2 regions of the Pseudaquabacterium inlustre genome follow, and region 1 is predicted to be linked to the other one. Evidence: predicted binding sites of a transcription regulator. Region 1 holds the regulator's gene; the other holds the start of a gene.
The links. The regulator sigma-54, encoded in region 1, starts transcription at its own class of promoters, with help from an activator protein. The targets are predictions, from matches to a motif close to TGGCANGNAANCTGCTTT.
Positions count from the first base shown of each region.

Region 1 (4,205 bases):
CGTGAGACGCCCGAAGGCTGGCAGGTGGTGCAGGCCAGCGGCACGGCCGACAAGCCGGCCCGCGTGAAGCAAAAGCGCGACGGCATCGACGAGAGCGTCGAGGGCCAGGCCCAGCGCATCGACTACGACAGCAAGACCGGCGTGATCCGCTTCGAAGGCGCGGCCGTGGTGCGGCGCCTGCGCGGCGCCACGCTGGCCGATGAGATCCAGGGCGCGCGCATCGTCTGGGACGGCCAGGCCGAGACCTTCAATGTGCAGGGCGGTGGGGCCACCACCGCCACCAACCCCGGCGGCCGCGTGCGCGCGGTGATCACGCCACGCCCCGGCACCGAGGCCGCCGCCGCGATGGCCGCCGAGGCCGCGTCCGCACCCGCGCAGGCCCCGCTGAAGAGCACGCCGGCCCTCGGGGAGCGGCGGTGACATCCGCCCAGGCGCCAGAGCGCGTGGCGATGGCGGCGCAGCCCCCGATCGGCCAGAGCCAAGGGCTCCAAGGGCTGACGGTCCAGGGGCTGCAAAAGAGCTACGGCTCGCGCCAGGTGGTCAAGGAAGTGCACCTGGCCGTGGGCGCCGGCGAGGTGGTGGGCCTGCTGGGCCCCAACGGCGCCGGCAAGACCACCACCTTCTACATGGTGGTGGGTCTGGTGCGTGCCGATGCCGGCGAGATCCGCATCGACGGCCAGGCCGTGCAAGGCAAGCCCATCCACCAGCGCGCGCGCATGGGCCTGAGCTACCTGCCGCAGGAAGCCTCGATCTTCCGCAAGCTCACGGTCGAGGAGAACGTGCGTGCGGTGCTCGAGCTGCAGGTGGGCGCCGACGGCCGGCCGCTGGCGGCCACCGAGATCCAGCAGCGCCTGGACGGCCTGCTGCACGACCTGAGCATCGAGAAGCTGCGCGACTCGCCGGCGCCGGCACTGTCGGGCGGCGAGCGTCGCCGTGTCGAGATCGCCCGCGCGCTGGCCACGCAGCCGCGCTTCATCCTGCTCGACGAGCCCTTCGCTGGCGTCGATCCGATCGCGGTGATCGAGATCCAGCGCATCATCGGCTTCCTGAAGCAGCGCGGCATCGGCGTGCTGATCACCGACCACAACGTGCGCGAGATGCTGGGCATCTGCGACCGCGCCTACATCATCAGCGAGGGGCGCGTGCTGGCCGAAGGCACGCCGTCCGAGATCGTCGAGAACGCCGACGTTCGCCGGGTGTACCTCGGCGAGCATTTCAAGATGTGATGACAGGCCCGAAGTCATGAAGCCTTCATTGCAGGTCCGCCTGTCGCAGCACCTGGCGCTGACGCCCCAGCTGCAGCAATCGATCCGCCTGCTGCAACTCTCCACGCTGGAGCTGCACCAGGAAATCGAGCAGATGCTCGAGGCCAATCCCTTCCTCGACGTGGAGGACGGCGGCGACGACTCGCTGGCCTATGGCCTGGAACGCGTGGCCGCCACGCCGGAGAGCGGTGCCGGCGCCGAGCGCGAGAAGGAGCGCCTGAGCGAGCGCGAGGACGCCGGCAGCGACGAGCCTGCCGGCGTGGACACCGCCGAGTTCGGCGCCACCGAGCGCGACGACTGGGAGAACGGCACCGAGCGTGACGACTTCGACGGCATCCGCGAGGCGCCCAGCAACAGCCCCTCGGGCAGCGGCGACGACGACTTCGAGCCGGTGGACGCGGCCAGCAGCGGCCCCACGCTGCAGGAGCACCTGCGCCGCCAGCTGCTGGGCATGCGCCTGTCGGACGAAGACGCGGCCACCGTGATGGTGCTGATCGAGAGCCTGGACGAGGACGGCTGGCTGGCCGACCCGCTGGCCGAGATCGCCGAGCGCGTGGCCGCCTCGCTGGACATCCCCGAAGACGACCTGGAGGCGCGCGAAGACCTGTTCGAGCGCCTGCGCTGCGGCCTGAAGTGGCTGCAGAGCCTGGAGCCCACCGGCGTGGGCGCCGCCAACCTGGGTGAGTGCCTGTGCCTGCAACTGCGCGAGAAGCCGGCCAGCCCGGCGCGCAAGCTGGCCATGCGCATTGCCGAGCAGCACCTCGAGCTGCTGGCGCGGCGCGACATGAAGAAGCTGACGCAGGCCACCGGCGCTGATGAAGCGCTGCTGCGCGAGGCCCAGGCGCTGATCCTGACCTGCGAGCCCAAGCCGGGCCGGCCGTTCACGCGCGCCGAGGCCAACATCATCGTGCCCGACGTCATCGTGCAGAAGGCCGGGCGCGGCTGGAAGGCCGTGCTCAACCCCGACGTGATGCCCAAGCTGAAGATCAACGACCTCTATGCGCAGGCCATCCGCGGCCAGCGCAACGGGGCCGCGGGTGGGCTGTCGTCGCGGCTGCAGGAGGCGCGCTGGTTCATGAAGAACATCCTGCAGCGCTTCGACACCATCCTGCGCGTCAGCCAGGCCATCGTCGAGCGGCAGAAGGGCTTCTTCACCCACGGCGAGATCGCGATGAAGCCGCTGGTGCTGCGCGAAATCGCCGACGAACTGGGCCTGCACGAGAGCACGATCTCGCGCGTGACCACGGCCAAGTACATGAACACGCCGTTCGGCACCTTCGAGCTGAAGTACTTCTTCGGCTCCAGCCTGAACACCGAGGCCGGCGGCAACGCCAGCTCCACCGCCGTGCGCGCGCTGATCAAGCAGCTGGTGGCCAACGAAGACCCGGCCAAGCCGCTGTCGGACAGCCAGCTGTCGGACATGCTGTCCGAGCAGGGCATCCAGGTGGCGCGGCGCACGGTGGCCAAGTACCGCGAGGCGCTGAAGATCGCGCCCGCCAACCTGCGCAAAGCCCTTTGACCAAGACCCCCCGTCCGCCGATCGGCGGCTACAAGACCCAGCGCCACACCGAGGCGCGTGGGCCCGGCCCGCGTTCCGGCGGCCCTGGCGGTCCGGCCATGCGCGGTCCCGGTGGCCCCGGCATGCCGGCCCGCGGCCCGGTGCGCCTGCCCGTCAAGGCCATCGCGCCGGTGGGCGACACGCCGGTGTCGCTGTTCCTGCCCTGTGCCGCTGGCGTCGAGCCGCTGCTGGCCGACGAGGTGGCGGCCCTGCTGGGCGTGGACCGCGCCGTGGTGCCGGCCGACCCCAGCCGCCGCCGCGTGGTGGAGCAGCGTGGCGGCGTGCAGGTGCTGGGCGATGCCCGCGTGGCGATGCAGCTGAACCTGCACAGCCGCCTGGCGCAGCGCGTGCTGTGGCCGCTGGCCTTCGGCCCCTACGAGAGCGAGCACGACCTGTACGACCTGGCGCGCCGCGTGCCGTGGGGCGACTGGATCACGCCCGAGCAGACCTTCCGCATCGACACCAGCGCCACGCGCAGTCCGCTGCAGAGCCTGAACTTCGCCACGCTGCGCGTGAAGGACGCGCTGTGCGATGTGCTGCGCGACGCCACCGGCAGCCGCCCCAGCGTCGACACCCGCCACCCCGATCTGCCGCTGGTGCTGCACCTGACGGCCGACACCGCGTCGCTGTATGCCGACACCTCGGGCGAGGCGCTGTTCAAGCGCGGCTGGCGCGACGAGCGCGATGGCGGCCTGAAGGGCGAGGCGCCACTGAAGGAAACCCTGGCCGCCGCGATGCTGGCCGCCGCCGGCTGGCAGGGCCGGCCCGAAGACGGTGCGCTGCTCGACCCCTGCTGCGGCGCCGGCACCATCGCCATCGAGGCCGCGCAGATCGCCTGTGGCATCGCGCCGGGGCTGAAGCGCCGCTTCGCCTTCGAGCGCATGCTGCCGTTCCGCACGCAACTGTCCGCCTGGGGCCAGCTGAAGGCCGAGGCGCAGGCGGCCGTGCACGCGCCGGCCGTGGCCATCCACGCCGGTGACGTGAGCTTCCGCATGACCGACTTCGCCGCGCGCAATGCCCAGCGCGCCGGCGTCGGCCATGCCATCGTCTTCAAGACCGCCGACGCGCTGCAGCGCCCGCCGCCGGCCGAGGCCGGCCTGCTGGTGTTCAACCCGCCGTACGGCGAGCGCATCGAGGCCAAGGGCTCGCGCGGCGAGCGCGGCGCCGAGCGCGCGGTGCGCGAGGGCTTCGCTGAAGGCCCTGCGGGTGCGCCCGAGGGCGAGAAGGACGCCGCCGGCGCCGCCTTCTTCAGCGGCCTGGCCGCGCACTGGAAGCGCGCCTATGCCGGCTGGACGGCCTGGGTGCTCAGCCCCGACATGAAGCTGCCGCAGGCCCTGCGCCTGAAGGAAGCCCGCCGCGTGCCGATGTGGAACGGTCCGATC
Region 1 covers NZ_JBBUTH010000008.1:161,353-165,557, reverse strand. The annotation lists gene lptA (lipopolysaccharide transport periplasmic protein LptA) at 1-420, shown strand, start outside; gene lptB (LPS export ABC transporter ATP-binding protein) at 450-1,226, shown strand; gene AACH10_RS15310 (RNA polymerase factor sigma-54) at 1,243-2,784, shown strand; gene AACH10_RS15305 (THUMP domain-containing class I SAM-dependent RNA methyltransferase) at 2,781-4,205, shown strand, end outside.

Region 2 (4,205 bases), on a different contig from region 1:
CGGCCGCTACGCCCTGGCCAGCGTGTGGGAGATGGACGGCGCGCTGATCGTCTACGACGCCGCCACGTTCAAGGAGGTCAAGCGCCTGCCGATGAGCAAGCCGGTGGGCAAGTACAACGTGTTCAACAAGATCACGCGCTCGGAAGGCACCTCGCATTGACCCATCGGACACCGGGCGCCGGGCATGAAAAAAGGGGCCTCGCGGCCCCTTTCGTTCGTTCGGGTCATCGGCTGGCGGTGCCAGCCGATGTCGCTCACTTCGCGAGCTTGAACACCCACATCGAGCCACCCTGCTCGAGGTAGTTGACCTTCTTGGCCACGTCGCCGCCCCACAGCGGCACGGCACCACCCCAGCCCGAAGCCACGGCGACGTACTGCTCGCCCTTGTCTTCCCAGGTGATCGGGGGGGCCACCACGCCGGAACCCGTCTGGAACTTCCAGAGGATCTTGCCGGTCTTGGCATCGGCGGCCTGCAGGTAGCCTTCCGGCGTGCCCCAGAACACCAGGTTGCCGCCGGTGGTCAGCACACCACCCCACAGCGGGGCGTTGTTCGGCGCTTCCCAGACGATCTTGCCGCTCTTCGGGTCGATGGCGCGCAGCGCGCCGATCGGGCCGTCGTTCAGCGTCTTGATCGTGAAGCCGGCGCCCAGGTAGGCCGCACCCTTCTTGTAGGTGATGGGCTCGTTCCAGATCTCCATGCCCCACTCGTTGGCCGGCACGTAGAACAGCTTGGTGTCGGGCGAGTAGGCCATCGGCATCTGGTTCTTGCCACCCAGGAACGACGGGGCGGCGAAGACCGTGTTGCCCTTCTTGCCATCGGCGCCGGCGGTGGGATCACCGGGGCGGTTCTCGGGCACGAAGTTCGGGCGGCCGGTCTTCAGGTCGATGCCGGTGGCCCAGGTCACCTTCTTGACGAAGGGGAAGGCGTTGACCAGCTTGCCGGTCTTGGCGTCGTTGACGTAGAAGAAGCCGTTGCGGTCGGCCTTGCCACCCAGCACCTGGCCGCCATCGTCATAGGTGACGAACTCGTTCACGCCATCGAAGTCCCAGCCGTCGTTGGGCGTGTTCTGGTAGTGCCACACGATCTGGCCGGTCTTCACGTCGATGGCGACGGTCGAGCAGCTGTACAGGTTGTCACCCTTGCGCAGGTGGCTGTTCCAGGGCGCCGGGTTGCCGGTGCCGAAGTAGGCCAGGCCCGTCTTCGGGTTGTAGGTGCCGCCCAGCCAGGTGGCCGCGCCGCCGGTCTTCCACAGGTCGCCCGGCCAGGTCTTGCCGGTGGTGCCCGAGACGCCGTTGTCGCTGGCGTTGCCGTTGGCGTCGTACTTCTTGCCCATGTGGCCTTCGACCACCGGACGCACCCAGACCAGCGCGCCGGTCTTGGGGTTGCGCGCCTCGACGCGGCCGATCACGCCGAACTCGCCGCCCGACACGCCGGTCAGCAGCAGGCCGCCCGCGATCAGCGGTGCCGCGCTGGCCGAGTAGCCGGCGGCGTAGTCGTCGATCTTCTCCTTCCAGACGACGTCACCGGTGTCCTTGTTCAGGGCCACCAGCTGGGCGTCCAGCGTGGCGAAGATCACCAGGTTGTCATAGATGGCAGCGCCGCGGTTGATCACGTCGCAGCAGGGCATGATGCCGTCGGGCAGGCGGTGCTCGTACTTCCACAGCTTGGCACCGGTCTTGGCGTCCAGCGCGAAGATGCGCGAGTACGAGGCCGTGACGTACATCTTGCCTTCGTGCACGATCGGCTGGCTCTCCTGGCCGCGCTGCTTCTCGCCGCCGAAGGAGAACGACCACACCGGCACGAGCTTGTTCACATTGCCCGTGTTCACCGTCTTCAGCGGCGAGTAGCGCTGGCCCTGCGGGCCGACGCCCCAGCTCAGCACGTCACCGGTGGACTTGGCGTCGTTCTCGATCATCTGATCGGTGACGCCGGCGGCCATCGCCGACTGGCCGGCCATTGCAGCGCAGCCCGCCGCAACCAGGAAGCTCAACAGTTTGATTCGCATTCGAGGGTCTCCTCCAGGGAAGGGGTGTCACACCGGGAACCAGACCCGATGCTTCGGGAAGATTTCCCGGCAACTAGCGTGCCATCTTTCACCCCCGGTCTGGAGGTGCTTTTTTGAGGGCTTACCCGAGGCGCAGTGCTCCAGGCTCGCACAGCGCGACCTTTTTCGCTCATGGCGACTTCGGCCGCTGCAACGCGGCGCGCTCATAGCGCGGGTACAGGTGTGCCACGTTGCGGGTGTACTCGGCCGGCCAGGCGGCCCACTGGCGGAAGGCCACCGGCACCGGGCCGCGCAGCACCTCGTTCATGTCCCAGCCGGCCTCGGCCCAGCGGCCGAACTGGCCGTCCAGCCATTGCAGGTAGCTGCGCGTCTGGTTGAGCCCCAGGCCCTCGGCATGCACCGGGCCGTGGCTGGGCACCACGGTGCCCAGTTTCAGCGTGGCCAACTGCTCCAGCGAGGCCAGCCAGGCCCGCGGCTCGGCATGCGGCGTGGTGGGCACGCGGTCGGCGAACACCAGGCCGCCGACGAAGGCCACATGGCTGGCGCGATCGATCAGCACCAGGTCGCTGTCGGTGTGGCCCTTCCACTCGCGCAGCTCGAACTCGCGCTTGCCGATGCGCAGCGGGCCGGGGCCGATGGTCTGCGTCGGCAGGCGCGCCTCGGTGCCCTTCATCCAGTCGCCGCAGAGGCGGTAGAGGTTGTCCTCGTAGGCCTTGGCCTCGCGCGCCATGCCGGCGCGGGTGATGGCGGTGGCGGTGATCGGCACGTCGGCGAACGCCTGGTTGCCCAGGAAGTAGTCGGGGTGCAGGTTCAGGTGCAGCACCTGCACGATGGGCTCGCGCGTCGTGCGCTCGATCAGCGCGCGCAGCTGCTCGCCATAGCGCCGGCTGGGCCCGGTGTTGATGACCAGCACGCCGCCGCCGGTGGCGATGAAGCCGGTGTTGATGACGTTGCAGCCGTTGGCCGGGCTGAAGTCGTCGTTGGCGCCCTCCACCACCCACACGCCCTCGGCCAGCGCACGGGCCTTCAGGCCGTAGTCCAGCCGGGCCAGGTTGACCTGCGGTCCGGGTGCCTGGGCCTCGATGGGCGGCGTGGCCAGCAGCGCTGCGGCGGCCAGCGCCAGCATCACCGAGCGGCCGGAGCGTCGTCGCATCCTCGTCGCCATCACTCCACCTTGCTGTCGATGCGGTTGCCGTTGTTGTCCACGCCCACGATGCGCAGCGGCCCGGGCGGGCGCTCGGCGAAGTCGAAGGTGAACACGGGGTTTTCACTGACCGGCTCGAAGGTCTGGATGCGCAGCAGCTCGCGCTCGCGGCCATCGCGCACCGTCAGGCGGCTGACGAAGAAGGCCGGGATGCCATTGACCAGGCCGGTGTCCATCGGGTGCATGATGCGCACGCGCAGGCGTGCTGCGGCATCGCCACCGGCCGGCGCGCTGCTGGTGAACAGGCGGCCGCTTACCTGGCCCAGCGTCTGCGTCCAGCTGCCATCGGCCCGCGTGCCGCCGGGCACGGTGCAGCCGCCACCGGCCGCGTCCACCAGCGTGCCGCCCACATGCCACACGCCATCGGCCAGCAGCGCCGCGGCGCGCACCGGCGACGCCTGCTCCAGCTTGAAACGGAAGCCCACCGTGGGCTGCGCGCTCAGCGGCTGCAGCTCGAGCACCTTGCGGATCGGGTTGCGGTCGACCAGCACCACGATGCGCTGCACACCCGGCAGCGCCGCGCTGACCGTGATCGGCACGTTCATCGAGTCCTCGGCGAAGGCCGGGCCCAGCACCTTGACCCGCTCGTCGAACACCACGCGCGCCTTGGCACCGAGGAACTCCTTCTTCAGCTCGGGCCACTGGTGGCTGCGGAACGGGTCGCCGCCGAAGGCGTCGTCGGGCGGCGGTGCCGCCTGCGCCGCGGCGCAGCCGGCTGCCGCCATCCAGAGCAGGGTGCGTCGTCGCATCGGTTGCCTCCGGAGCATGGGCCGAGGTTCAGGGGTTCAGGCCGGCGGGCGGACGCCGGCGCTCACCAGCGGTGCTGCCAGCGCGCCGACAGCAGCAGCGCACGCGGCACGCCGGTCTCGAAGAAGCGCTGGTTGGCATCGTTGACGATCACGCTGCCGGCGTGCACGCGGTCGAACACGTTGTCCACGCGCGCCAGCAGCTCGATGGCATCGGCCGCGCCCAGCGGCAGCGTGCCGCTCCAGCGC
Region 2 covers NZ_JBBUTH010000004.1:58,037-62,241, reverse strand. The annotation lists gene AACH10_RS08400 (cytochrome D1 domain-containing protein) at 1-160, shown strand, start outside; gene AACH10_RS08395 (PQQ-dependent methanol/ethanol family dehydrogenase) at 255-2,006, opposite strand; gene AACH10_RS08390 (quinoprotein relay system zinc metallohydrolase 1) at 2,176-3,159, opposite strand; gene AACH10_RS08385 (quinoprotein dehydrogenase-associated SoxYZ-like carrier) at 3,171-3,959, opposite strand; gene AACH10_RS08380 (TonB-dependent receptor family protein) at 4,022-4,205, opposite strand, start outside.
Region 2: AACH10_RS08395 (PQQ-dependent methanol/ethanol family dehydrogenase) is a predicted target of sigma-54. The motif match lies at 2,073-2,090, and genes of this name have one in related genera.